DNA from 2 places in the Pseudarthrobacter sp. LT1 genome. Region 1 is predicted to be linked to the other one. Evidence: riboswitches for the same ligand, from Rfam matches in the RefSeq annotation. Region 1 holds a riboswitch; the other holds the start of a gene.

What was found. A riboswitch is a leader RNA that binds a small molecule or an ion and turns the genes downstream of it on or off. The one in region 1 is predicted to bind glycine.
Region 2: another riboswitch for glycine. It lies ahead of gcvP (aminomethyl-transferring glycine dehydrogenase); the one in region 1 lies ahead of VIK36_RS02340 (methylenetetrahydrofolate reductase).

The regions. Positions count from the first base shown of each region.
Region 1 covers NZ_CP141830.1:482,702-496,977, forward strand. Annotated here, with positions in the region: gene cycA (D-serine/D-alanine/glycine transporter) at 1-786, shown strand, start outside; gene purU (formyltetrahydrofolate deformylase) at 861-1,727, shown strand; glycine riboswitch at 1,821-1,920, shown strand; gene VIK36_RS02340 (methylenetetrahydrofolate reductase) at 2,073-2,909, shown strand; gene VIK36_RS02345 (hypothetical protein) at 3,034-3,837, shown strand; gene VIK36_RS02350 (LamB/YcsF family protein) at 3,821-4,570, shown strand; gene VIK36_RS02355 (hypothetical protein) at 4,636-4,788, opposite strand; gene VIK36_RS02360 (DUF445 domain-containing protein) at 5,164-6,525, opposite strand; gene VIK36_RS02365 (glycerophosphodiester phosphodiesterase) at 6,575-7,474, shown strand; gene VIK36_RS02370 (CoA transferase) at 7,482-8,903, shown strand; gene VIK36_RS02375 (hypothetical protein) at 9,094-9,618, shown strand; gene VIK36_RS02380 (AzlC family ABC transporter permease) at 9,615-10,400, shown strand; gene VIK36_RS02385 (AzlD domain-containing protein) at 10,397-10,708, shown strand; gene VIK36_RS02390 (hypothetical protein) at 11,164-11,571, shown strand; gene VIK36_RS02395 (hypothetical protein) at 11,696-11,920, opposite strand; gene VIK36_RS02400 (helix-turn-helix domain-containing protein) at 12,131-12,787, opposite strand; gene VIK36_RS02405 (thiamine-binding protein) at 12,911-13,234, shown strand; gene VIK36_RS02410 (O-methyltransferase) at 13,296-13,988, shown strand; gene VIK36_RS02415 (hypothetical protein) at 13,998-14,276, shown strand, end outside.
Region 2 covers NZ_CP141830.1:905,679-919,954, forward strand. Annotated here, with positions in the region: gene araB (ribulokinase) at 143-1,903, shown strand; gene VIK36_RS04415 (L-ribulose-5-phosphate 4-epimerase) at 1,900-2,628, shown strand; gene araA (L-arabinose isomerase) at 2,658-4,178, shown strand; gene VIK36_RS04425 (LacI family DNA-binding transcriptional regulator) at 4,218-5,249, shown strand; gene VIK36_RS04430 (hypothetical protein) at 5,326-5,529, shown strand; gene VIK36_RS04435 (DUF4193 domain-containing protein) at 5,622-5,924, shown strand; gene VIK36_RS04440 (AMIN-like domain-containing (lipo)protein) at 6,114-6,665, shown strand; gene VIK36_RS04445 (APC family permease) at 6,735-8,291, opposite strand; gene VIK36_RS04450 (Dps family protein) at 8,513-8,992, shown strand; gene VIK36_RS04455 (MFS transporter) at 9,079-10,635, opposite strand; gene VIK36_RS04460 (TetR/AcrR family transcriptional regulator) at 10,719-11,255, shown strand; glycine riboswitch at 11,348-11,445, shown strand; gene gcvP (aminomethyl-transferring glycine dehydrogenase) at 11,638-14,276, shown strand, end outside.

The DNA of each region.
Region 1 (14,276 bases):
AAGGCCATCAACTCCATCCCCATCCGCGTGCTCCTCTTCTACGTGGGCGCCCTCATCATCCTGATGGCCGTCACCCCCTGGACCGAGTTCAGGGCCGGTCACAGCCCCTTCATCGCCATGTTCTCCCTGGCAGGCCTGGGCGCCGCGGCCACCGTGGTCAATCTCGTGGTGCTGAGCTCCGCGATGTCCTCCGCGAACTCCGGCATCTACTCGACGTCCCGCATGGTCTTCGGCCTTGCCCAGGAAGGCGACGCACCCGACGTCTTTGGCAAACTGTCCCGGCGGAAGGTGCCCCAGAACGCACTGTTCCTCTCCTGCGTGCTGCTGCTGTCCGGCGTCGTCCTCATGTATGCGGGCCAGGACGTGGGCAAGGCCTTCGACATGGTGACCACGGTCTCCGCCGTCTGCTTCGTCTTTGTCTGGTCCATCATCCTGGCCAGCTACGTCGCCTTCCGCCGCCGCCGGCCGCACCTGCATGAAGCATCCAAGTTCAAGATGCCCGGCGGTGTTGCCATGGTCTGGGTGGTCTTCGCCTTCTTCGCCTTCGTGATCTGGACCCTCACCACCCAGCCGGACACCCTGGTTGCCCTGCTGGCCACCCCGGTGTGGTTCATCCTGCTGGGCGCCGCATGGTTCGTCCTCCGCCGCCGGCCCGCACACCAGGCCCGTTTCGCCACGTTCCAGGCTGAACTGCAGGCAGACCAGGACTTCACCGACGCCGCATCCGGCAAGGCTGTCCGTACGGGTGCCGCCGCAGAAGCGGGGGAAGCGCGGGTCAAACGGTGATCGCCGCGGAGGCCCGCGTGTCCGAGCTGAGCGCATCCGAACCTGGGACTTCTGAAGCCGGCCAGCGGCAGGCTGTGGCAGCCCACGAAACGGGCCGGGAATTCGTGCTGACGTTCCATTGCCCGGATGCCCTTGGCATTGTCCAGGCGGTGGCGGCATACCTGCTGGAACAGGAATGCTACATCGTGGACATCAAGCAGTTCGGCGACAGGGCAAGCGGCCGGTTCTTCATGCGAATCCACGTCACCTCGCGGGTTGAGCTGGACCTTGGCCGCCTCCGGGCCGGTTTCGGTCAGGTGGCCCAGGAGTGGCAGATGGACTGGCGCCTGGAACGCCACGGACGCAAGCAGCCCATCCTGGTGATGGTCTCAAAGTACGAGCACTGCCTCAACGACCTCCTGTTCCGCGCCCGGAGTGGTGAGTTGCCCGTGGAGATCGCCGCCGTGGTGTCCAATCACCCGGACCTGGAACCGCTTGCGGCGTGGCACGGCGTTCCGTTCCACCACATCCCTGTGACGCCGGAAACCAAGGCCGATGCCGAGGAGCGGCTGCTGGGCCTGGTGGACCACTACGCTGTGGAGCTGGTGGTGCTGGCCCGCTACATGCAGGTGCTCAGCGACGGGGCCACCACCCGCCTCAGTGGCAAGGCCATCAACATCCACCACTCATTCCTGCCCAGCTTCAAGGGTGCCAAGCCCTACCACCAGGCCTACGAGCGGGGCGTCAAAACGGTGGGCGCCACAGCCCACTACGTCAACTCGGAGCTGGACGAGGGGCCCATCATCTCCCAGCAGGTCATCGAGGTGGACCACACGTACTCCGCCTCGGACCTGGTCACGGTTGGCCGCGACGCCGAATGCAAGGCGCTCACGAATGCCGTCCGCTGGCACGCTGAAGGGCGGATAGTCCTCTCCGGCAACCGGACGGTCATCCTGCGCTAGTTGCCGGCCCATCCACGCGGCCGGCGCCCGCACTCCCTCCAGCCGGAGGGGCAGGTGCCGGCCGCCGTGGCACCACATCTGAATACAGCCTTTCGAGCTGTGGCGGGAGAGTTCTCCCGGCCATCACCGGGCAGGCGCCGTAGGAGCAAATCCTCCCCAGGAATCTCTCAGGCCCATGTACCGTCACGGCGAGGCGACTCTGGAAAGCAGTGCTGCTCCGGCAGCACTCACCGACGGTGCAAGCAAGCCCTGATGGGTCTGCGGAATCTCTCAGGTCCAATACAGAGCGGGGAGGGACCCGATCCATGCCGTGCCACCCGTGGCCGGCCAAACCTGGAGTTCCTCATGACGATTCAATCCCTCATGGCAACAGCCGCAGCATCGATTCCCGCGGAAGGACAGGCCGGCAAGTCCGGTGCGGTACTGCCTGTCCGGATGCAGGTCATTCCCTCGGAGGGTATTGCCGCCCGCATCCAGGCCGCCGTACCCGCTGGGACACAGCTGACGGTGACGTGCCTGCCCCGCCGGGGTGTGGGACCCACCATCCGGACGGCCATCGCGCTTGCCTACCTTGGCTTCGAGGTTGTCCCGCACCTGGCCGCACGAAGCATCGAAAGCCGTGAGCAACTGGCCGGCGTGCTCCGGAACTGCCACGACGCCGGCATCACCGAAGTCTTCGCCGTCGGCGGTGACGCGGGGGAGCCTGCCGGTCCCTATGACAGCAGCCTTCCATTGCTGGAGGACCTCGCGGAGGTTTCCGGCGGACGGATCCGGGCCGGGGTGGCGGGTTACCCTGAGGGGCACCCGGACCACAGTGAACTGCACATGCTCGATGCCCTGCTGGAAAAGCAGCATCTGGCATCGTCAGTGGTGACGCAACTGTGCTTTTCGGCGCCCCGGATCCAGTGGTACGCCCAAACCCTGCGCCGGGAAGGGGTGCGCCTGCCTGTCTGGGCTGGGGTGCCCGGCGCTGTTCCGCGGGCCGAGTTGATTTCCCTTGCGACCAGGATCGGTGTGGGCCCATCCCTCAAACTGCTGAACCGCAGGGGCCCGCTTGGCCGCCGCCTGCTCCGGGGCGGCCACTACTCGCCCGAGTCCATCGTGGCGGAACTGCAGCGCGGCGGGGCAGTGGAAGGTATCCACCTTTACACGTTCAACAACCTGGCCGGTCCCGCCAGATAGAAGGCCGGGGGCCGGGGTGGCATGTGACGCGGATCGGAAAGTTCAGCATGCTTAGTGTTTGTCCACATAGGATGGATAAGCACGGCAGCCTACCCGCTGCAGGTCGATTTGAATGAAGGTGACCATGGCCAGGCGCAGCAATCCCGCAGTACGAATCGCACAGGAAACCGCCCACAACGCAATGTTCGATGCCGACGGCAAACCCAAGCCCGGTGTCCACAACATGCTGCTGAAGGCAGTGCAGATCCAGCGGCCCCTGGTGGTGGCCTACATCCGCCGGCTCCAGAAGAAGCATCCGCGGGCCACCGCCGCCCAGTTGGCCGCCATCGCAGAGCGTGACTACCTGCGCGCAGTGGCCGGTGGGGGCGCCCTGGTGGGAGCCACCGCCGTCGTCCCTGGTGTTGGAACCGTGGCGTCGCTGGGACTTTCCGCAGCCGCAACCGTCGGCTTCCTGGAGGCGACGGCCCTCTACGCGACCTCGCTGGCAGAGCTCCACGGCATCCGCCTCACCAATCCCGAGAAGGCCGGCACCATGGTCATGGCCATCATGCTTGGTGAGGAAGGCACCGCCCTGCTGGGAACGCTCAGCGGCCAGGCGGCCGGCGGCGCCAAGCCCGCCGACGTCTGGGGAAACATGCTGTCCAAGTCCTCGATGCCTGGATTCGGCAGCGTCCGGAAGAGTATCCAGCACGCCTTCCTGAAGAACCTGCTCAAACGGCAGGGCACTGCGCTGTTCGGCCGGGCCCTCCCCTTCGGCATAGGGGCAGTTGTGGGCGGAGCCGGTAACCTCGTGATGGGCCGTGCCGTGGCGCAGAACGCCAGGGAGGCGTTCGGACCCATGCCGGACACCATTCCCGGGGAGCTGACCGCCGCTGCCGGGCCGGACAACCTGACCCTGGAAGGCAACACACTTGGATCTCAACGCTGATGTAGGCCAATCATTCGGCTCCTGGACCGCGGGAGGCGATCCGGCGATGTTTCAGCTGGCCACCAGCGTCAACGTAGCGTGCGGCCTCCACGCAGGCGATCCCGTCACCATGCTGGACAGCTGCCGGGCGGCTTACGAACTTGACGTCACCGTGGGTGCGCACCTTGGCTACCGCGATATGGCCGGTTTTGGCCGGCGCTCGCTGGACATGAGTTTTGATGAGCTATTCGGCGACGTGCTGTACCAGCTGGGCGCGCTCGACGGCGTCGCACATGCCGTGGGTGCCTCGGTGGACTTCGTGAAGCCACACGGTGCGCTGTATGACACGCTGATCCATGATGCCGAGCAGGCCGCCGCCCTGGTTGCGGCCGTGAACGCCTACGATCCCGGACTTCCCATCCTGGGCTTCCCGGGCTCGGAGCTGCTGAAGCAGGCCAAGGAAGCCGGCCACCCCGTATTCACCGAGGCCTTCGCCGACCGCGCCTACTACGCCGACGGCACCCTTGTGCCGCTTTCCAGGGAAGACGCCACGCTGCACGACGTCGACACTATCGTTGAGCGGGCCGTTCGCCTGGCCACGAAAGGCGAAGTGGTGGCCATCGACGGGTCCATCGTCACCGTCCAGCCGGACTCCCTGCGACTGCAGGGCGGCAGCCCCCGCGCCGTGGAGACGGCGGCAAACATTCGGGCAGGTCTTGAAGCCGCAGGCGTGGAGCTGGAGGCCTTCGCATAGGACCCAGCCGTTTTGAAGCTGGATTGGCATACCCGTTGGCGTACCAACGGCGTGGCAGGCCGGCTTCACGGTGACAGGGCGTATGGCTCGGCGTGCAATTCGGCCCAGAGTGGATCGTTGGCCGGCAGGTCGTTGAGGTCCACGTATCTGGCGTCGTCGGGTTCCCACTGCGGGAGGTCTTCGAGGTGCGCGTCGAGGCACCGGCATTCACGGGGCACGGCCCATTGGAGTCGTGGTGGCCAGCTTCCTGGTGGCCAGTGGGTTGGTTCTGTGTCCTGGTGTTCGGCGTTGTAGTGGCGTCCGGTGGGTGAGGTCCAGCCGGGCGCATTGTTTTCGGTTGCGGGGTGGGGTGTCCATTGGCTGTGGTGCTTGAGCCGGTGGTGTTTGGGGCACTGACATTTGAGCCCGCCCCCTGCCCAATCCGCCAGGCCGTCAACGCCACCCGCGGCCAAAGGTGCTTTGACCCTAAAAAGCGCGTGCCGCCGTCGTACGCATTCCCGCTGCGCAGGTCCCTTCCCGCACCCCTAATACCTGTCGCGAAAAGGAATGTGCGCAGCGAAAAAATCTACCCGCAGCGAAAAGCCCCGAGCGACTTACCCAAAAATCAGCTGCGCTACCGTAAAAATCGCCAGCCCGGCGAGGGACCCCACCACAGTTCCGTTGATGCGGATGAACTGCAGGTCCTTGCCTACCTGGAGCTCAATCTTCTGCGAGGTTTCCTCGGCATCCCAGCGCGCCACGGTGTCCGTGATGACTCCGGCGATGTCCGAACGGTAGGTCCGGACCAGGTACCCCGCGGCGTCGCCGATCCAGGCGTTGACCTTGCCGGCCAGTTCCGGATCCTGCACCAGGCGCGAGCCAAAATCGCGCACCGCTGCCTTGAACTTGATGGTGAGCTCACTGTCCGGATCGTCCACGGCACCCAGCAGCGCGTTCTTGACCGTGCCCCAGGTCCGGGACGCGAGCTCGCGGACTTCGGGGTCACCCAGCACCTGCGCCTTGATGTCCTCTGCGCGGGCAATCATCGCCGGATCATGCTGCAGGTCCTGCGCAAGGTCGTTCAGGTACTTGTCGATTGACTGCCGCACCTGATGGCGGGGGTCGGCCTGGACCGCGCGCACGAACTTGAGGATTTCGAGGTAGACCTTGTCGCCCACCAGGCCGTCCACGAACTGCGGAACCCAGGTGGGGGAGCGGTCGGACACCAGGCGGGTCACGGTCTCGTGGTTGTCATCCACCCAGTCCGCGGCACGGTCCACCAACAGGTCCACCAGCGTGTGGTGGTGCCCGTCGTGGAAAACCCGCTCCGCCAGCCTGCCCACCGGAGGCCCCCACGGCGGAGCAAGCAGGTGCTTGCGAACCATGCCCTCGATGACGGCCTGGACGTCGTCGTCATTCAAAACCTTGAAAGCGCCGCGGATCACCGCAGCCCCTTCCCTGGCCACACGGTCGGCGCCACCGGGGGTTGCCAGCCATTCGCCGGCGCGGCGGGCGATATTGACGCTGGCCAGCTTGTCCTGGACCACCTGTTCGGAGAGGAAATTGGTCTCCACGAACTCACCGAGGGAGGCGCCAATCTGGTCCTTGCGGCGCGGAATGATCGCTGTGTGCGGGATCTTGATGCCCATGGGGTACTTGAACAGCGCCGTCACGGCGAACCAGTCGGCCAGCGCGCCCACCATGCCACCCTCGGCGGCCGCACGCACGTACTGCAGCCAGGGATAGTCCTTCTGCAGCGCGAACGCGAAGACAAAGATTACGGCCATGGCGATCAGCAGGCTCAGCGCCAGCAGCTTCATTTTCCGCAGCGCTGCCGCCTTTTCGGCGTCGCCGGCACCAAGCTGGCGGCTTACGACGGCGGCACCCACCTTGCTGCCCGGCGGCACCCCCCGCGCTGCCTCCGCGGGCGCTTCCTGCGTGGTTGGCCCAGTAGTTGCCTCAGAGTTCACCTGCATGTGCCAAGCCTAGCCCCGAAGGCGGGGGCCGGTCGGCTACCGTGTGTCCATGACAATTGACGAGTCAGTGCCGCAGCGGCCGCTGGTCTTTGCCCACCGCGGTTCCAGCGGCACGTATGCCGAACACACCCGCGCCGCTTACCTGCAGGCTCTGGCTGACGGGGCGGATGGGGTGGAGTGCGATGTCCACCTGACCCGGGACCAGCACGTGGTCCTGCTCCACGACGCCAACCTGGACCGCACGTCGGACGGAACGGGCCCGGTGGCTGAGCGGACGCTGGAGGAGTTGCGCCAGCTGGACTTCTCGTCCTGGAAAGGCGTCCGCATTCCCGAAACCTACGGGGCGCGCTCCGAGCAGCTCCTTACCCTTCCGGAATTGCTGGACGTCCTGCGCGGGGCGGGCCGTCCGGTGAAACTCGCCATCGAGCTCAAGCATCCCAGCCCCTACCAGCTGAAGCTGGAGGACCGGGTCCTGGAAGTACTCCGCAGCGAGGGCTGGGACCCGCAAAGCTCCACCGTGGACAACATCGCCGTGACGTTCATGAGTTTCAGTCCCGATTCGGTCCGGCACTTGCTCCTGACCATCCCGCCGCAGTACATCTGCCAGCTCGTGGACGACCTCACCATCCACGAGATCCGTGGCGGGCTGGGGGTAGGGCCAATCACCGGCGGCGCCATTGCCAACCTGATGAAGGCCACCCAGCTGGAGGGCGAACGGATCCTGGATGACCGGGAGGTGGGGATGGCCGGGCCGGGCATCGATTACGTCCGTGAGCGCCCCGGCACCGTCCGGCGCTGGCTGGACTCCGGCCGCCGCTTCAGGGTGTGGACCGTGGACTCGCCGGAGGACGTGGCCTTCTGCCAGGAGCTGGGCATCCAGGAGATCACCACCAACGTGCCGGCCCGCGTCCTTGAACAGCTGCACGTGGCCACGCCGCAGGGCAAGTAGAGCTGGCATGGATGCCGTCGGCAGGTATTCAGTGCCCCGGTGGTGGGCCGGGCCCCTCGACGTCGAAGGCCTGGCGCTGCAGTCCGTGGAAGCAGCCGCGGAAGCCCTGAACCTGTACACGCGGACGCCTGGCCGGTACAGCACAACTCCTGTGCTCACGGCGGCTGCCTTCGATTCCTTCGGGCACCTGCGGATTGCGGGGCGCAAGCCGCAGGGTTTCGCGCCCCTGTCCGGATTCCGGAAGACTGCCGACGGCTGGATCCGGTTGCACGCAAACTACCCGCACCACGAGCAGCGGCTCATGCAGGCGTTGGGTGCCACCTCCACGGAAGGCGTGGAAAGGGAGCTGCAGTCGATGGCCGCGCTCGAGGCTGAGGCTGCCATCCAGCGGCACGGCGGAATTGCCGCGGCTGTCCGGACACGCGGTGAATGGCTTTCGACGGCCATGGGCCATGCGGCCGGTTCAGGGCCTTGGGTCGCTGTGGAGCATGCCGACGGCACAACCAGTGGCTTCGGACTGCAGGATGTCGGGGCGGCCACAGACGCCGGCACCAGCCCTGGCACCGTGTCCGGCACCGGCACCGGCGTCGGAGACCGTGCCGACGGCCTGCCCCTGGCCGGGGTGCGGGTCCTGGACCTGACGCGGGTCATCGCAGGGCCGGTCGCCACCCGGCTGCTGGCCGCGCTCGGAGCAGACGTCCTGCGGATCGACCCGCCCGCCTTTCCCGAGATCGAAGACCAGTTCGTGGACACGGCCTTTGGCAAGCGCAGCGCAGTACTCGACCTGGGGCACGCGGCAAACCGGCAGAACTTCCAGCAGCTCCTGGCCGGCGCAGATGCCGTGGTGACCGGCTACCGGCACGGCGCCCTGGACCGCTTCGGGCTCAACCCGCGGGAACTGCTGGCAGCACACCCGGGACTGGTGGTGGTCACGTTGGACAGCTGGGGCGGCAGTGGGCCGTGGAACGGGCTGCGCGGCTTCGACAGCATTGTCCAGGCCGCCAGTGGAATTGCGCACCTCTACGGCCAAGAGGACGACGACGACGGGTGGCGCCCGGGTGCCCTTCCGGTGCAGGCGCTGGACCATGCCACCGGCTACGGGGTGGCTGCGGCTGCAGTCCGTCTTCTGGCCGCGCGCCGCCGGACAGGGTTGGGCGGTGCGGCCCACCTGTCGCTGGCCCGCACCGCGGAGGAACTGTTTTCCCTGACCGGTACGGAAGGCAAAGCTGGCATCGAAAACCAGGCCGGCATCGAAAATCAGACCACCACAGCAAGCCCTGCGGAACTCCCATCGCCCGAATACCGGTCTGTGGACAGCAGTTTCGGGGAGTTGCGGTACGTTGGGCCGCCGCTGCTCGACGCAGGGCGGCCGCTGGATTATCAGTCCCCGCCACCAGCGTATGGAAGCTCGCCGCCCGCCTGGCCGTGATGCTTGCTGCACCGGGCTGTGAAGCTACGCAGCCCCGCCGTCCTGCCGGCTGCCGGGTTTCTGGGCGGTGCTTAGGCTGTGATTGAGTGGTTCCATGTCTTCTCCCAGGTCCGGCCCCGCTGCTAAGGGCCTGTCCGCTCTGTCCCCATCCAATCCCGGTGCGGCCCTGCAGCACCTGTCCGCTGCTGCCATGGGGGCGCTTCTGCTGGCCAACGCCGGCAAGCATTTCCGGGATCCCGGCTTCTACCGTGACGTCGTTCCGGGATACCTCTGCCGGCAGGATCCGGCGCCTGACCCGAACGCAGGCGATACCAGCCAAGGCAGTCCAACCCCTGGCATGCCAACCGAGGCCAGTCCAATCCAAAGCAGCCCGCCCCTAAGCAGCACGGGCGCAGGCGCCGCAGCCCAGCATCCGTGGGCCCTCCTGTCCCGGGAAGAGTGGATCGCGGTGAGTGGCCTGCTGGAGCTCGCAGCCGCCGTCGGAATTCTCCTGCCGCCCACCCGGAAGCTGACAGCCACTGCCATCACGGCGATGTTCACAGCCTTCCTGGCCGGGCACGTCGATGCCCTCGTGAGGGCGTACGGACCACAGGGCACACCCCGCCGCCGGAAGATCCACGCCGTGCGGCTTCCGCTCCAGGCACCCCTGATCCTGTGGGCCTGGAGCCTCCGGACACGTGCACTGCCTGCCCGTAAGCCCGGAGGCCAGGGGTGAAGCTGCTGGCATCGCCGGCAGTCAGGGTGGGTATCTCCATCAGTATTGCCACCGGGCTGTACGGCGTGTCCTTCGGGGCACTCGCGGTGACGTCCGGGCTCAACTTCTGGCAGACCATGGTGTTGAGCCTGCTCCTCTTCAGCGGCGGTTCACAGTTCGCGTTCATCGGGGTGGTGGCAGGCGGCGGCTCCGGCCTCGCGGCCATGAGCGCAGCCACCCTCCTGGGCATGCGCAATGGCATCTATGGCATGCAGCTGAACGCGCTGCTCCGCCCCACGGGCTGGCGCAAGTACGTCGGGGCGCAGCTCACCATCGACGAATCCACTGCCACCAGCACGGGCCAGACAGACCCGGCCGAACAGCAGCGCGGGTTCTGGACCGCCGGAATTGGCGTCTACGTGCTCTGGAACCTCTTCACCGCTGTGGGTGCTCTGGCCGGAAGCGGGCTGGGCGATCCCAAGCAATGGGGGCTGGACGGGGCTGCCGTCGCCGCCTTCCTGGCGCTGCTCTGGCCCCGGCTCAAGGGCCGGGAGCCAATCGCCATCGCGGTGGTGTGTGCGGTGGCGACCGTAGTTGCTGTTCCCTTCGTGCCTCCCGGCGTTCCCATCCTGGTAGCCGCGGTAGTGGCCGCGCTGGTGGGCTGGTTCAGCCATGGCCGCCGCGACGAAGGCCTCGAACCCGACGTCGAGCCCTACGGCACGCACGGCCACGGCCAGCACCAGGACCGCCACGGCAAGCACCAGGACCGCAGAAGCGGCACGGACCCGGAGGCACGCGCATGACTCTGTGGATCTGGCTGCTTATTGCCTGCGTCCTTGCCTACGCATGGAAGCTGGTGGGCTACTTTGTTCCCGCCAAATTCCTTGAGGACCCCCGCACCTCACGCGTCGCAGGAACCATGACTATCGGCCTGCTGGCCTCGCTGACAGTGGTGAACGCGGTGGTGTCGGGCCAGGCGCTCGCCGCAGATGCCCGGCTGGGAGCGCTGGCCGCCGCCGCGATCGCCCTGGTACTCCGGGCACCGTTCCTTGTGGTGGTGATCGCCGGAGCCGGCACGGCGGCACTGTTGAGGATCCTGGGCTGGAACTGATCCCCTAATTGATGGTCAAAGTGGTGATCCAGGTCACTTTATTGGGCGTGTGCCGGTTGTACTATGGGATCGGCTTATGCAGTTGGCCATGGAATTTCCTATTGAACGGCAACCATGGAAAATCAGCTGCACCCTGCGGGCGGCTTAGCGGGCAGGCTTCGCCATAAAAACGCCCGACGGCGGGCAGGCCTTCCTGCCAAACGCTTCTTCAAGCGCTTTTCCGGACTTTCGGACGTCCCGGAAGAGGACCTGGAACTTCTCTCCCAAAGACTTCGGGAGGCACTCGACCTGGATCCGTCGTCGTCCGTGCCTGCCCTTCAAGCCTTGGTGCGCCGGGAGATCTGCAAGCGGGCGGACACAGGCAGCTCGTAGCGGCTCCCCATTCCGGGTGCCATCTGTGATGGACTGGAAGAGAGGCAGCCCACACCCAGGCGGCCACCAAAGGAGGAATCGAGATGGACGACGAGTCACGGCCTGTTGAGCCGCAGGACGGCCACGGCACCGATGAGACCGGCAAGGACGCCAGGGGAGAACACGGCACCGGGGTGCCGGCCGGGGAACAGTCCGCAAAGTCGCGGGCAGCCTATCTTGACCCGCGCGGTTCGGAGTCAACCCGCGAGCTGCGCGATACCGCCAGGAGGCGCCGGGACGCGGAAGAAAAACTCCAACAACACCTGATGGAAGCGAAGGACCACGTTCCCAACGAGTTCCATGAACATCCCGGACACGGCTACGTGGGACACGGACACGAAGGACATGAGCACCCGGCCCATGAGCCGTCCGGTCATGAGACGCCAGACCAGGAACAGCCCGGCCAGGAGCAGGACAGCCGCACCGGCGAAAAGGGCGCGGACAAGCCCTGATCAGCAGTGGAGTCCCTGGCCGGCTGGCCCCCTGCCTGCGGCGGCCGCCACAGACTTTCGGCCGCCGGACCCCTGGCTGCCGGTCGGCGTTGACCGGCAGCCAGGAGCTGGAACAAGCGGTGGTTTAAGCTACGCCGTGGGCAGCGCCGTCAGGTGACACGGACCTGCGGCACGTTTCCTCCACGCCCATCTCGTACCAGACCTGCGCGCCAAACTCGGGTTCAGGGGTATCCAGGTTCTGGTACAGGGCATCAAGCAGTTCGACCAGCTCGCCGGCCGTCAGTGCAGGCAGGACTTCCTCCGGCCCGCGGGGATCGGTCAGGTAGTGGAGAAGCTTTGAGTGGTTCATTGCAGTGCGGCCGTGGCGTGGGGGACAGGCGCGAAGTGCATGGGGTAGCTCCAACGTGGAAGTGCCGAGGCTGACTGCCTAACCCCAATTCAGAGTGTATTGCACGTACTTACTGGTAACAATGGAGTTGGCCCACAACGCATCTGCCATCAGGAAATTGCCGTCATCGAACAGCCGTCAACGAATTACGGCAGCCGGCGGCGGCACGGCTTACTCCGGCAGCGGTCCGGCCTGGCCGGGCACTGTGGTGATGCCCGGGGCCGGCGGCACGGGCACGAACACGGGGAGCGGGCGCGACGGCCGGACCGTGCGGATGGCGTCCTCCACCAGCGCCAGCGGGCGGCGCCATGCATCAGAACCGGGTTCCATGGTGTCCACCACGCCGATCAGCATGGCCAGCAGCCGGAACATGTCCGTCATGGAAATGTCAGTGCGCAGGCTTCCCTGGCCTTGGCCGCGCGCCAGTAGGATGCTCATGGATTCCATCAGGGAACCGGTGATTCCGGTGAGGAGTTCCCGCCGGCCGGCCACCGCACACAGCAGGTTGGCGTCGTCGCTCGCGGCCCCCATCAGGGCTTCAAGGACGCGCAACAGGCCTGCGGCGGCGTCAATATCGGCAAGGGCGCCGTCCATGACGGGGTCAACCGTGAGCCGGAGCTGCCGGTTGAGCGCGGCAAGCACCAGTTCTTCCTTGTCCGCGAAGTTGCGGAAGAGGGTTGCCGGGCCCACACCGGCGGTGGTTGCGATGGTCTGGAGCGGTACTTCCGGGCCGAACTCCCGGAAGCATTGGCGTGCAGCCGTGATGATCTTGTCCACGTTCCGCGCTGCGTCGGCACGGAGGGGTTTTCGGGCGACTGCGAGGCTCATGCCCAAAAGGGTAGCAACGGAGCCTCCGGCCAACACGGTTACTGCGGGGTAGGCGCTTATGTGACGGCGGGCCGCAGCCGTCACCGCCGCGCGTGTCCGGAGACGCATGGGAGACTGGGGAGCATGTTGCTTGCATTTTCTGTTGCTCCGTCAGGCGTTCCCAGCGAAGGTTCCAGGCCCAACGATGCGTCGGTGCACGACGCCGTTGCAGCCGCAGTGAAGATCGTCCGGGAGTCCGGGCTGCCCAACCAGACGGATTCCATGTTCACCACCATTGAAGGTGAGTGGGACGAAGTGTTCGACGTCGTAAAACGCGCCACCGAGGCCGTGGGGCGGTACGGCAGCCGTGTTTCGCTGGTGATCAAAGCAGACATCAGGCCCGGCTACAGCGGCGAGCTGACGGCGAAGGTTGACCGCCTGGAGAATGCCCTGGTGCAGGAGCCCTAAGCGTCTTACAAGGGGGCCGCATTGTCTGGACCCCCGGCACGCCGCGTGCCAAACTGTGGCAATGTTCGAGCACAAACCCCGGCCGGAATGGATTGCCACCGAGGAGTTCCTGTCGGAAACCGTGGTGCATCCGGACAGTGCCGTCCAACAGGCCATCCACGCCGCGGCGGAGGCCGGGATGCCCGCGATCGAGGTGGCGCCGAACGCGGGGAAGCTCCTGAAGCTCCTGGTCCAGCTGTCCGGTGCCCGGCGCATCCTGGAGATAGGGACGCTCGCTGGCTACAGCACCATCTGGATGGGCCGCGGCCTGCCCCCTAGCGGCACCCTGGTCACCTGCGAGTACCTGCCCCAGCATGCGGAAGTGGCGTGGGCCAATATTGATGCGGCCGGCCTGGGGGAACGGGTGGAGATCCGGCTGGGCCCTGCGCTGGAGACCTTGGCGGCCCTCGAGGAAGAGGAACGGGAGCCGTTCGACTTCATCTTCATCGACGCCGACAAGCAGAACAACAGCCGCTACCTGGACTGGGCCGTCAGGCTTGGCAGGCCCGGTGCCGCGGTGGTCCTGGACAACACCATCTGGGAAGGCGCGGTGCTGGACCCGGACATGGACCCCGTCAACGCGCCGGGGATCATCGATGCACTCAAGCTGCTGGGCGACCACCCCCGGCTGGACGCCACCGTGATCCAGACCGTCGGCTCCAAAGGCTGGGACGGGTTCGCCCTGGCGCGCATCCTCCCGCAAAACAGTAAGTAAGCTGTGGAGATGCGTCCGGTGCCCGCCGGACATCTCTCCTGGAGGACGTATTTGCAAGCGCCACTTACTCCTGTGCTCCTCAGTTCCGCCCCCGCTGAGCTCTCTCCGTGGGGTTCCCTTCTTGGGTCGTTCGCTGGTGCTGCGGGCAATGTGCCGGCCCTGCTGGCCTTCGCGGTCGAGGCCGGACGGACGTGGCCGCGGCCTGGTGAAGGACGCACCGCCGTGTTGTGGGAGCTCCTGGCCTCCGTGGCTGCCACCGACGTTGCCGCCGCCCGGGTGCTTGAGCCC
Region 2 (14,276 bases), 420 kb from region 1:
GTGGCGGGCAGGAATTTAGGAAACTTTTCGGCTTCATTGACTTCTTCGTTGTTAGCGTTCACACTTGCTGCAGCACGTAGCTACACCCTGACCCCTACAAACCCGGTAATGAGGCCCCTGCCTCCCGGACGGAGGCAACCCCATGCCAGATGCGCTGTTCACTCCCGGTTCCGAGTCCCGCCATGACCATTGCGTCATCGGGGTGGATTACGGAACCCTTTCAGGCCGTGCCGTGGTGGTGCGTGTCCGCGACGGCAAGGAACTGGGCAGCGCCGTCCATGAGTACCCCCACGCGGTGGTCACCGACGTCCTGCCACGGGACACCGCGGGCGACGACGGCGCCCGGCTTCCCGGGGAATGGGCACTTCAGGTGCCCAACGACTACCGGGACGTCCTGCGGACCGCCGTTCCCGCCGCTGTGGCGGACGCCGGGATCGACCCCGCCGCCGTCGTCGGCATTGCCACGGATTTCACTGCCTGCACCATGGTTCCGGTTAAGGCGGACGGCACGCCCCTCAATGAACTGCCCGGCTTCGCCAACCGCCCGCACGCCTACGTAAAGCTCTGGCGCCACCATGCTGCGCAGGGCCAGGCCGACCGGATCAACCGGCTTGCCGCCGAACGGGGGGAGGACTGGCTTCCCCGTTACGGGGGCCTGATCTCCTCCGAATGGGAATTCGCCAAGGGGCTGCAGCTGCTGGAGGAGGACCCGGAGGCCTACACCGCGATGGACCACTGGGTGGAGGCTGCGGACTGGATCGTCTGGCAGCTCTGCGGCCGGTATGTCCGCAACGCCTGCACTGCCGGCTACAAGGGCATCTACCAGGATGGCCGGTATCCGTCGGAGGATTTCCTGGCCGCCCTGAACCCGGACTTCAAGGACTTTGTCAGCTCCAAGCTGGAGCACACCATCGGCCAGCTGGGGGACGCCGCAGGCACCCTGACGGCGGAGGCAGCCGCCTGGACCGGGCTGCCGGAGGGCATCGCGGTGGCCGTGGGAAACGTTGACGCCCATGTCACCGCCCCGGCCGCGAAGGCGGTGGACTCCGGCCAGCTGGTGGCGATCATGGGCACCTCCACCTGCCACGTCATGAACGGCAGTGAGCTGCGCGAGGTACCGGGAATGTGCGGTGCCGTGGATGGTGGCATCGTGCCGGGCCTGTGGGGCTACGAGGCCGGACAGTCAGGCGTGGGGGACATCTTCGGCTGGTTCACCAAGTACGGCGTCCCGCCCGAATACCACCAGGCTGCCGAGGGCGCCGGACTGGGGATCCACGAGTACCTCACCGAACTGGCATCCCGGCAGGCCATCGGAGAGCACGGCCTGATCGCGCTCGACTGGCATTCCGGCAACCGTTCGGTCCTGGTGGACCACGAGCTTTCGGGCATTGTGGTGGGCCAGACCCTGGCCACAAGGCCCGAGGACACCTACCGCGCGCTGCTGGAAGCCACCGCCTTTGGAACCCGCACCATCGTGGACGCCTTCCGCGACGCCGGGGTTCCGGTCAAGGAATTCATCGTGGCCGGCGGCCTGCTCAAGAACAAACTCCTGATGCAGATCTACGCAGACGCCACCGGCCTGCAGCTGTCCACCATCGGCTCGGAACAAGGTCCGGCCCTGGGATCGGCCATCCACGCCGCTGTCGCAGCGGGCGAATACGCGGACATCCGTGAGGCCGCCGCAGCCATGGGCGCCGAGCCCGGGGAGGTCTACACCCCAAATCCCGAAAACGCGGCCGCCTACGAAGAACTGTTCCAGGAATACAAGGCCCTCCACGACTACTTCGGCCGGGGCGGCAACGACGTCATGCACCGGCTCAAGGCCATCCAGCGCAGAGTTGCCCGCACGGGTCCGTCAGGCGCAGGCTCCGTGTCCGAATCACCTGTGGAGGTGTCCGCATGAGCGCCGTAACCGGCGCCGGAACAGGCCTCCTGGAAACCATCGCCCGAGTCCGGGCGGAAGTGTGCGCCCTCCATGCCGAGCTGACACGGTACGGCCTGGTGGTGTGGACCGCGGGCAACGTCTCCGCCCGGGTGCCCGGCACCGACCTCATGGTCATCAAGCCCTCCGGTGTCTCCTACCAGGACCTGACCCCGGAGCAGATGATCGTGACCGACCTGTACGGCACCCCGGTCAGGGGCACCAACCTTGGTGGCGGCGGCACGGTGGACTGGGGCAACCCGCCGCTGTCGCCGTCGTCGGACACCGCCGCGCACGCCTATGTCTACCGGCACATGCCGGAGGTGGGCGGGGTGGTGCATACCCACTCCACCTACGCCACCGCCTGGGCAGCCCGGGGGGAGGCCATCCCCTGCGTGCTGACCATGATGGGGGACGAGTTCGGCGGTTCCATCCCGGTGGGCCCGTTCGCATTGATCGGCGACGACTCGATCGGCCACGGGATCGTGGAGACGCTGAAGAATTCCAAGTCCCCGGCGGTCCTGATGCAGAACCACGGCCCGTTCACCATCGGCAAGGACGCCCGGTCCGCCGTGAAGGCCGCCGTCATGTGCGAGGAAGTGGCCCGCACCGTGCACATTTCCCGGCAACTGGGCGAGCCGCTGCCCATCGACCAGGACCACATCGACTCCCTCTACGCCCGCTACCAGAACGTTTACGGCCAATAACCGGCCCGAAACTCTTCCCAGGAGAATTCATGAGCACCGCAGCAAACACCTCCCTCGACGGATACGAAGTCTGGTTCCTCACCGGCAGCCAGCACCTCTACGGGGAGGAAGTCCTCAAGCAGGTGGCCGCCCAGTCGCAGGAGATCGCCAACCAGCTCAATGCCTCCTCCGCCGTTCCGGTCAAGATTGTGTGGAAGCCGGTCCTGACCGATTCGGATGCCATCCGCCGCACCGCGCTTGAGGCAAATTCGGATGACTCGGTCATCGGCGTGACGGCCTGGATGCACACCTTCAGCCCGGCCAAGATGTGGATCCAGGGCCTGGACCTGCTGCGCAAGCCCCTGCTGCACCTGCATACGCAGGCCAACCGCGACCTGCCGTGGGCGGACATCGACTTCGACTTCATGAACCTGAACCAGGCTGCCCACGGCGACCGCGAGTTCGGCTACATCCAGTCCCGCCTGGGCATCGCCCGGAAGACCGTCGTCGGGCATGTTTCCAACCCCGAGGTTGCCCGCCAAGTGGGCTCCTGGCAGCGCGCCGCGGCCGGCTGGGCCGCCGTCCGGACGCTGAAGCTCACCCGTTTTGGCGACAACATGCGCAACGTCGCCGTGACCGAAGGTGACAAAACCGAGGCCGAGCTGCGGTTCGGCGTCGCGGTGAACACCTGGTCCGTCAACGAGCTCGCGGACGCCGTCCACGGTGCTGCAGAGTCCGACGTCGACGCCCTGGTGGCGGAGTATGAGGACCTTTACGTCGTGGTGCCGGAGCTCCGCGCAGGCGCGGCCCGGCACGAATCGCTGCGCTACGGCGCCCGGATCGAACTGGGCCTGCGCAGCTTCCTGGAAGGCAACGGCTCCGCCGCGTTCACCACGTCCTTCGAGGACCTGGGTGCGCTCCGCCAGCTTCCGGGCCTCGCCGTGCAGCGGCTCATGGCCGCCGGCTACGGGTTCGGCGCCGAGGGCGACTGGAAGACCGCCATCCTGGTCCGGGCCGCCAAGGTCATGGGCGCCGGCCTGCCCGGCGGCGCCTCCCTCATGGAGGACTACACCTACCACCTGGAACCTGGCTCCGAGAAGATCCTGGGCGCCCACATGCTCGAGGTCTGCCCCTCCCTGACCGCCGCCAAGCCCCGGCTGGAAATCCACCCGCTGGGTATCGGCGGCAAGGAAGACCCCGTCCGGTTGGTGTTCGACGCCGACGCCTCGCCGGGCGTCGTCGTCGCCCTGTCCGACATGCGGGACCGTTTCCGTCTGGTGGCCAACGCCGTCGACGTCGTCCCCCTGGACCAGCCACTGCCCAACCTGCCCGTGGCCCGCGCGCTGTGGGAGCCGAAGCCGGACTTCGCCACCTCGGCCGCCGCCTGGCTGACCGCCGGCGCCGCCCACCACACCGTGCTCTCCACCCAGGTGGGCATGGACGTCTTCGAGGACTTCGCCGAAATCGCCAAGACGGAACTGCTCACGATTGACGAAGGAACCACCATCCGCCAGTTCAAAAAGGACCTGAACTGGAACGCCGCCTACTACAAACTGGCCGGCGGGATCTGACCCAGTGGCACGGCTGAGGTGCCGGCCCCGGCGGCTGCCATGGAGCGGAACCCCGTGACAAACGGCAGGCCACCCCGGCTGCCAACGCTCGAGGACGTGGCGGAACTGGCCGGGGTCTCGCACCAGACCGTGTCACGGGTGGTCAACAGCCACCCCAATGTCAGCTCCGGCACCCGCGGCAGGGTGGAAGCGGCGATTGCCGCACTCGGCTACCGCCGCAACACCGCCGCCCGGAGCCTGGTCACCCGGCGCTCGCAGACCATCGGCGTCCTGGGCAGCGAGCTTTCGCAGTACGGCCCCGCCAACACCCTGCTGGGAGTGGAACGTGCTGCACGGGACGCAGGATACTTCGTCAGCGTCGCAGCGCTGCGGGAGGTCAACCGGGACGCGATCCTGGACGCCGTCCGGCACTTCCTGAACCAGTCTGTGGACGGAATAGTAGTGATCGTCCCGCACCTGGAGACGCTGGCCGCCCTGGCGGAACTGCCCATTGGAGTGCCCGTGGTTGCCGTCGGTCCCACCGGGAATGACTCCGTGGGCGGGGTCAAGGTGGACCAGCGCCGCGGCGCAGAACTGGCAGTGGAACACCTCATCGGGCAGGGGCACGTCCGGATCGGACACGTCGCGGGACCGCAGGACTGGATCGACGCCGTAGCCCGCGCCGAGGGCTGGCGGGGAGCGCTGGACTCCGCCGGGCTCGAGGCAGACCTGATCATCGAGGGCGACTGGAGCGCGGGCAGCGGATACGAGATCGGCAGGCGGCTGGCAGCGGGCCGCAGCGCCACTGCGCTCTTTGTTGGCAACGACCAGATGGCCCTTGGAGTCCTGCGCGCATTGAACGAGGCGGGCATCAAGGTGCCCGGGGACGTATCCGTGGTGGGCTTCGACGACCAGCCCGAGGCCGGCTATTTCAGTCCTCCACTGACGGTGGTCCGGCAGGACTTTGAAGAACTGGGCCGTCGGTGCATGGACATGATGCTCACTGCGTTCGATGGCAAGGGCGGCCCCCGGACCCTTGTGGTGGAGCCCGAGCTCGTCCTGCGCAGCAGCACGGCCCCGCCGGTGCGGTAACGCCAGGGCCGCGGAGTTAATCCGGGGGAGACGGCGGCGAAACGTGGCCACAACAATAGCTGCGTAGGTTTCAGGCATGACGCATACCCTGTTCGTCCGGCTCCGCGGCTGGCTGCTGGACACCCTCACTTTCGACTCCGAAACGGACGCCGCCGGCGCCATGGCCAATGCCACCCGGTGGGGCTGGCTGCCGGCCTTGAGCGGGGTGTCCATCGGAGCCTGCCACGCCCGCTCGGAGCACGCAGGAACAACGGCAGAAACCGGCCCAATGTCTGGTTAAGCACACTATTGCGCCGGTAGCGGGATAATGCCCTAAACTGCTTCACTGAGGTGCCTGAAATGGCGCTGCGCAGCAACGAAAGTGAACATGCTATGGCTACCGATTACGATGCTCCACGCAAGCAGGAAGAAGAGTCGCCGGCCGACTCTCTCGAGGCCCTCCAGGCATCACGGAGCGGCAACGCGCAGACCGCGGTTATCGATGTCGACGAGAACGACACCGCCGAAGGTATCGACCTGCCCGGCGCCGACCTGTCCAACGAGGAACTGACCGTCATTGTGGTTCCCGAGCAGTCTGACGAGTTCACCTGCTCGTCGTGCTTCCTGGTCCGCCACCGGTCGCAGGTTGCCCGCGAAAAGGACGGCCTTAAGTACTGCCGCGACTGCGAAGGCTAAATTTCCATCCTGGTTTTCCCTGCGCCGGCCACCTCACCCGAGGTGGCCGGCGCTTCTTTGTCCTGTGTTGACCTGGCCTGGGCTGCTTAGTCCGGTGCCGCCGTCGTTATCAAAATGACCCCTCGTTTCCGCCCGCGAACGCTCCTACGCTGGAAGCATCCACTGGCCCTTATTTCGGGTGGCACAACAATGAAAAAGTTCTTCATCTGGCTGGCAGCCATCCTGCTGGCTGCAGGCATGGCTTTAGTGGTTCCGGGCGCCGCCTCGGCGACCACGTCGTACTGCGGACTCGCGTGGGGTTCGCTGATGAAGTCGGACGGCGCCATGAGCGGCGCGCCCGTAACCAATGTCCGGACCGGGCAGCACTATTGCTTTGACCGGCTGGTGGTTGACCTGGGCGGCACACCGGCGCCCGGCTACACCGTCCGCTACGTCCCCCAGATCATCCAGGACGGCTCTGGGGCAGTGGTGCCAACGCGGGGCGGCGCCCGGCTGCAGGTCGTCGTCAAAGCGCCGGCCTATGACAACAACGGCCAGGCCACCTACACCCCCGCCGACAAGGCTGAGCTTTCCAACGTTTCGGGTTACCAGACCTTCCGCCAGGTGGTCTGGGCCGGAAGCTTCGAGGGCCAGACCACCATCGGGCTGGGTGTCCGTGCCCGGCTCCCGTTCCGGGTGTTCACCCTTGACGGTCCGGGCTCCGGCTCCCGCCTGGTGGTCGACGTGGCGCACTATTGGTGAGCCATCCGTCGTCGTCAACACAAAAGGTGCCGTGCCCCTGGCGGGGCACGGCACCTTTTGTGTTGGAGGTTATTCCGGAACGACCAGTGCGGGGGTGTCCTGCTTGAGGGTTTCACCGCGGAAGAAGCCCGGGTGCGTGCGGGACATGACCAGCATGACCACGGCGCCCAGAGCCAGGATGCCGACGCCCAGGATGAACACCAGGCCCACGCCGAACACCTCGGAGCCGCTGCCAAACTCCGGGGCCAGGCTGTCCACGGCGGTCTGGACAAACACCACGAACAGGCCCACGCCGCCCACCACCGGGCATACCAGCCGCAGCACGAAGTGGCGCACGCTGTTGAACAGGCTGTGGCGGAAGTACCATGTGCAGGCCAGGGCCGTGAGGCCGTAGTAGAAGCAGATCATCAGGCCCAGGGCCAGGATGGTGTCGTTCAGGACGTTCTCGCTGACCACGTGCATCACTGCGTAGAACCCCGCGGACATCACACCGGCGGCGATGGTGGCGAAGCCCGGCGTGGCGAACTTCCTGCTCATGCGGCTGAAGGGCTCCGGCAGTGCGCCGTAGTGGGCCATGGCCAGCAGGCTGCGCGACGGCGACATGAAGGTTGACTGCAGGGACGCGGCGGAGCTGGAGAGCACGGCGAGGGACATCAGGATGGCGAACGGGCCCATGATGGGGGAGGCCAGTGCGGTAAAGATGTTTTCGTGGTTTTCGGCGTTGTTCAGGCCGTTGCCGGTATCGCCGACGCCGGCAAACATCATGGTGGCGATGCTGACCAGGAGGTAGATGGCCAGGACGATGACGGCGGTCAGGGTGCCTGCCACGCCGGCGGTCTTCTTGCCGTTGGCCGTTTCCTCGTTCACGGTGAGGCAGACGTCCCAGCCCCAGTACACGAAGATCGACAGGGAGATGCCGGCGGCAATCTGACCGAACGTCTCGATCCTGGTGACGTCGAACCACTCCCAGCTGAACGGGATGGCCGTTTCCGAGGTGGACCAGTTGGCAAAGGCCATCGCGACGAACAAGCCCAGCACCAGCAACTGGAAGCCCACCAGGCTGTACTGCACCAGCTTGGTGGTGTGCAGGCCGCGGTAGCTGACCCAGACGGCCAGCGCCACGAAGACGAAGCAGGTAATGACGTTCAGGGCTTTGTTGTCCGCCAGGTCCGCCAGTTCGGGGGAGCCGGTGAGCTGTGACAGGAAGAGGTAGAAGAAGTCGACGGCGACGCCGGCCAGGTTGGACAGCACGATGATGTTCGCTGCCAGCAGTCCCCAGCCGCCCATCCAGCCCACCCACGGGCCAAAGGCCTTGGTGACCCAGGTGAAGGTGGTGCCGCTGTCCGGGGAATCGGCGTTGAGTTCCCGGTAGGCGAGCGATACCAGGATCATGGGGATGAACCCGATGAGGAAGATAACGGGCAGCTGAAGGCCGGCTTCATTGACGGTGGGCCCCAGTGCGCTGGTGAGGGTGTAGGCGGGGGCAATGGTTGAAATGCCCAGGACGACGACGGCCAGGAGCCCGAGCTGGCCGCCCTTGAGTCCCTTGGCACTGACGCCGTCCGCGGAAGGCGCGTGGGCGTGCGGACCGGGTTTGGCAGTACTGGTGCGGATTGTCTCTGTCATGGCACCACTTTCTGGAAGGCTGTGAGACGGAGGTCACTATATGAATGGCGTTCATTTAGTATGGGGGCGGCGGGCGTGTGATGCAAGACGCAATATGAATCACATTCGTTTATGACTCGTGTTCGAAATTAGTAAGCTCACTGAGAAATTTCCTTTGGCCCTGCCGCCACGCCGTCCACGGCTGGTAGCGTCTGCCGTACTGGACCAATTGAGGAGGATGCATGAAAGCTTCACCGACACTGACCAACAACCTGCAGGCTGTCCTGGCAGACCTGATCGAGCTCCACGTTCAGGGCAAGCAGGCGCACTGGAACATCGTGGGCACCAACTTCCGCGACCTCCACCTCCAGCTCGATGAGATCGTCGACGCCGCCCGCCAGTTCGCCGACGACACCGCCGAGCGCATGCGTGCCCTGCACGCGCTCCCCGACGGCCGCAGCTCCACCGTGGCCGAGACCACCAGCCTGGCCCAGTTCCCCGACGGACTCATCAGCACCGGGGATGCCATTGAGCGGATCGTCGCCGCCATGGAAGCTGCCGTTGGCACCATGCGTAAGGTCCACGACGAAGTGGATGAGGAAGACCCCACCTCCGCGGACCTCCTGCACGAGTTCATCGCCAGGCTGGAGCAGTTCGCCTGGATGGTACAGGCAGAAAACATGAAGCCCACCGCCAAGGTCACGGCCGCCGACTCCAAGTAGCGGACATCCAGCAGGGCGTCCTGCGCCGGGGTTGCCCCGGCGCAGGACGCCTTCCTTTTACCCCGGACAGCACTGCCGTTGTACTGCTAGGCCGCTTTGGGCACTTTCCGGAGCACGACGGCGGCGAGCACTGCCGCCGCCGCCATCAGTACCAGTCCGATTGCCGCCGTGATGTGCACGCCGGAATCGAACGCCGCGGCCGCGGCATCCCGAACTGCCCCCGCGACTGATTCCGGCAACAGGCCGGCCGCCTCCACCGCGCCGGCCAACGTCTCCCCGGCGTTGTGCAGTGAGGCTCCGGGCAGCATGGCCTCGAGCCCCGCCGGCAGCCGGAGGTTCTGCTGGTAGGACGCGGTCAGGATGGAGCCCAGCACCGCAGTCCCCAGCAGTGAGCCCACCTCGTAGCCCGTCTCGGAAATCGCCGCCGCGGCGCCCGATTTCGCCGGCGGGGCCGAGCCGAGGATGAGGTCGTTCGAGATGGTTTCCGCCGTGCCGACGCCCAGCGCCAGGACCAGCAGCGCTGCCAGCAGCAGGGAAGGCCCGCCGTCATGGTTTCCGAAGGCCACCATGCTGTAGCCGACGGCGCTGAAGGACAGGCCCGCGGCCACTACGTACCCTGGCCGGACTTTCCGGACCAACGGGACTACCACCAGGCCTGCCGCCACGGTGGCTGCCAGGGCCGGGAGCATGGCAATGCCCGCCACGGAGGGCGTCATCCCCTCCAGGAGTTGGAGGTGCTGGGCAAGGAAAAGGATGAACCCGTTGAAGGAAAACAGGGCCAGGATGTTGGCGCTGATGGCCATGCTGAACACCCTGTTCCGGAACAGCGACATGTCCAGCAGTGGATGCTCCAAGCGGTGCTGGCGGCGCACGAACACGATCCCCATGGCCACGCCAAAGGCGATGCTGCCCAGCCCTGCCGTGCCCGGGCCTTCGGTGGCTACTGACTTGATGCCGTAGACCACGGGCACCATGACCAGCATGGAGAGCAGGACGCTTGGGATATCCACCCTGCCCGGCGCGGGATCCCTGGATTCCGGGATGAGGACGGGCCCCAGCGCCAGCAGGGGCAGCATGAGTGGCACGGCCACCAGGAAGACGGCGCCCCACCAGAAGTGCTCCACCAGCCATCCACCGAGGATTGGGCCCAGGGCGGCGCCGCCGGAGAATCCGGCCGCCCAGATGGCCACCGCAAGCCGCCGGCGGTTGGGCTCCGGGAATATGTTACGGATCAGCGACAGGGTGGACGGCATCAGCATGGCGCCGAAGAACCCGAGCGCCGCACGGCCGGCGATCAGCCACTCCGGGGTGGGGGCGAAGGCCGTGGCGGCGGACAGCGCGGCGAAGCCCAGGCTGCCGATGACCAGCAGCCGCCGCCGCCCAATGCGGTCGCCGAGGCTTCCCATTGATACCAGCAGCCCGGCCAGGACCAGGGGGTAGGCGTCCACGATCCACAGCAGCTGCAGGCCGGTTGGTTCCAGGGCGCGTGCGATCGCGGGCAGGGCAAAGGTCAGGGCGGTGTTGTCCACTGCCACCAGCAGCACGGGAAACATCAGCAGCCCCAGTGCAAGCCAATCCCGCCACGGGGGCCGCGCGGCGGTGCTGTCCCTTTGGGTGGGGGCCGGACTGAGGGAAGTCGTCATGCAATAACTGTACCGTCTGGACGGTATAGTTTGAAAACGGACGCATTCCTTCTTCCCTGCCGGTGGAGGGCATGATGGAAGGCATGCCCCGAAAGCCTGTAGCCCGTGATGCGGTCCTTGACGCCTTCGAGTCCCTGCTGATCGAAGTGGGGGAGCGTGCTGCAACCCTCGACGCCGTAGCCCGGAAGGCCGGGGTGTCCAAAGGTGGCCTCCTCTACCACTTTCCCAACAAGGAAGCGCTCATCGCCGTGCTGCTTGACCGCCTGGAGGGGCTGGCCAAGGCGGACGCCGACGCGATGGCTTCGGCCGGCGAAGGTGCCGCCGAGTATTTCATCCGCTCCTCCGTCTGGGCGAATACTCCGCTGGACCGGGTCATCGTGGCTGCCACGCGGCTTGCGGAGGTGGCGCATGAAGAGACGCGCCGCCGGTTCGCCGCCATCCAGCAGCGATGGCTGGACGAGATCGCAGCAGATGTGGGGCCCGGCCTGGCCAAGGCTGTCCTGTATATGGGTGACGGTTTGTACTTCAATGCCATGCTTTCCGTGGGCCCTGCGCCGGAAGGCGGAGCGGCCGCTGATGTGGAGGAACTCCTGGCCGCCTTGGAACGGCTCCGCAGGTAGTTTTCCATTTGCCGGGAGGGCTCGTGGCGTAGGACAATGGAGAGTTGTGAGGGCTGTCACCGGCCGTCATGATCCAACAAATGAATAGCCTTTGATCTGCGGCGGGAGAGTTCTGCCGGAAGTACAGGCAGGCGCCGTAGGAGCAAATCCTCCCCAGGAATCTCGCAGGCCCCTGTACCGCCGCGGCGAGGCACCTCTGGAAAGCAGCAGGCAGTTGTCCGGCCTCCCTTGGGGGAAGCGAAACGGCTGTTGTGCTCACCGACGGTGCAAGCGGGTCCTCCCCAGGCAGGGAACGCGGAAACTCTCAGGTCCAATACAGAGCGGGGAGGGACCCGAATAGCTGTGGCGTACCCTGCGCCGCCTGAATAAATGGAGTTCCTTCGTGTCGGTTACCCCAGCCTCCACCACCTTCGTCGACCGCCACATTGGCGCACGCCGCCAGGACGACGTCGACACCATGCTCAAAGCCGTGGGTTACGGCACGGTCGATTCACTGGTGGACACCGCCGTACCCAAGGTCATCCGCCAGGAAACCGCCCTCCGCCTGCAGGATGCCCTCAGTGAAGTTGAGGTGCTCGCGGAACTACGCAGGCTCGCCGCCAAGAACAAGACCGCCGTACAGATGATCGGCCAGGGCTACTACGACACCATCACGCCCGCCGTCATCCGCCGGAATGTCCTCGAGGCCCCAGCCTGGTACACCGCCTACACCCCGTACCAGCCCGAGATCTCCCAGGGCCGGCTCGAGGCACTCCTGAACTTCCAGACCATGGTCCAGGACCTGGTGGGCCTGCCCATCGCCAACGCCTCCCTCCTCGATGAAGCCACCGCCGTGGCCGAGGCCGTGCTGCTCATGCGCCGCTCCAACAAGACCAAGCCTGCAGCGGACGGCAAGACTGTCCTGGACATCGACGTGCTGCCGCAGACCATCGCCATCGTCAAGGGCCGCGCCGAGGCGCTCGGGTTCGAAGTTGAGGTCGCCGACCTGTCCAAGGGGCTGCCCGACGGCGACATCAACGGCATCGTGCTCCAGCAGCCCGGCGCCTCCGGCCGGGTCTGGGACCAGTCCGCCTCTATTGCGGCGGCGAAGGACCGCGGCGCACTGGTCACCGTGGCCGCTGACCTGCTGGCACTGACTCTGATCACCCCTCCGGGCGAGCAGGGCGCCGACATCGCCGTCGGCTCCACCCAGCGTTTCGGTGTCCCGCTGTTCTTCGGCGGCCCGCACGCCGCATACATGGCTGTCCGCAAGGGCCTGGAGCGTTCACTGCCCGGCCGCCTGGTGGGCGTGTCCAAGGATGACGCAGGGGTGCCCGCGTACCGCCTGGCGCTGCAGACCCGCGAGCAGCACATCCGCCGCGAGAAGGCCACGTCCAACATCTGCACCGCGCAGGCCCTTCTGGCCATCGTCTCCTCCATGTACGCCGTCTTCCACGGCCCCGACGGGCTGAAGGCGATTGCGGAAACGACTCACGGCCACGCCCGGGTGCTGGCGGCCTCGCTGGCAGCTGCCGGTGTGGAGGTGCTCCACACGAGCTTCTTCGACACCCTTACCGTCCGCGTCCCCGGACGCGCTGCCGCGCTTGTCGCCGATGCCGAAGAGCGCGGAATCAACCTGCGTCCCGTCGACTCCGATACCGTGGGCATCTCGCTCGATGAAACCACGACGGCGGCCATCGTCGCCGACGTCGCGGACGTCTTTGGCGCCTCCGTTGCCGCGGCTGAAGGCTTCGGACTGGAGGCCGCCGTCGGACGATCCTCCGACTACCTGCAGCACCCGGTGTTCAACACGCACCGGTCCGAAACCCAGCTCCTGCGCTACATCCGGAAGCTGTCGGACCGGGACCTTGCGCTGGACCGCACCATGATCCCGCTGGGCTCGTGCACCATGAAGCTGAATGCCACCGCAGAGATGGAAGCCATCTCCTGGCCGGAGTTCGCCTCCATCCACCCCTTCGCCCCGGACTCCCAGACCGAAGGCTGGCGTGAACTGATCGCCGACCTGGAGGCGGACCTGACCGCGATCACCGGGTACGACCAGGTGTCCATCCAGCCCAATGCCGGATCCCAGGGCGAGCTCGCAGGCCTGCTGGCCATCCGCGGCTACCACCACTCCCGCGGCGAAGAGCAGCGCAACGTCTGCCTGATCCCCGCCTCCGCCCACGGCACCAATGCCGCCTCCGCCGTTCTGGCCGGCATGAAGGTCGTTGTTGTGGCCACGGCCGCTGACGGCACTATCAACCACGACGACCTGACGGCCAAGATCGAAGCCAACAAGGACGTCCTGTCCTGCATCATGATCACGTACCCGTCCACCCACGGTGTCTATGACGGGGACGTCCGTGAGGTCTGCGACGCCGTGCACGCGGCCGGCGGCCAGGTCTACATCGACGGCGCCAACCTGAACGCCCTGGTGGGCCTGGCCCAGCCCGGCAAGTTCGGCGGCGACGTCTCCCACCTGAACCTCCACAAGACCTTCTGCATCCCCCACGGCGGCGGCGGACCCGGCGTCGGACCCGTGGCAGCCAAAGCCCACCTGGCACCGTTCATGCCCGGCGACGCCAACAAGGCAACGCATGAGGAAGGCCACGGGGTGGCGATCTCAGCTTCCCGCTTCGGTTCGGCCGGCGTCCTGCCGATCTCCTGGGCGTACGTAAAGCTGATGGGCGGGGAAGGGCTCACCGAGGCCACCAAGTCCGCGCTGCTCGCTGCCAATTACGTCGCTGCCCGGCTGAACGAGTACTTCCCGGTGCTCTACACCGGCGAAGGCGGCCTCGTGGCCCACGAATGCATCCTGGACCTGCGCGACCTGACCGCCAAGACAGGCGTCACGGCCGAGGATGTGGCCAAGCGCCTCATCGACTTCGGCTTCCACGCCCCCACCCTGGCATTCCCGGTGGCAGGCACCCTGATGGTGGAGCCCACCGAGTCCGAGGACCTGGCCGAAATGGACCGCTTCATCGAGGCCATGATCACCATCCGCAAGGAAATCGACCAGGTGGCCAACGGCGACTTTGCCGT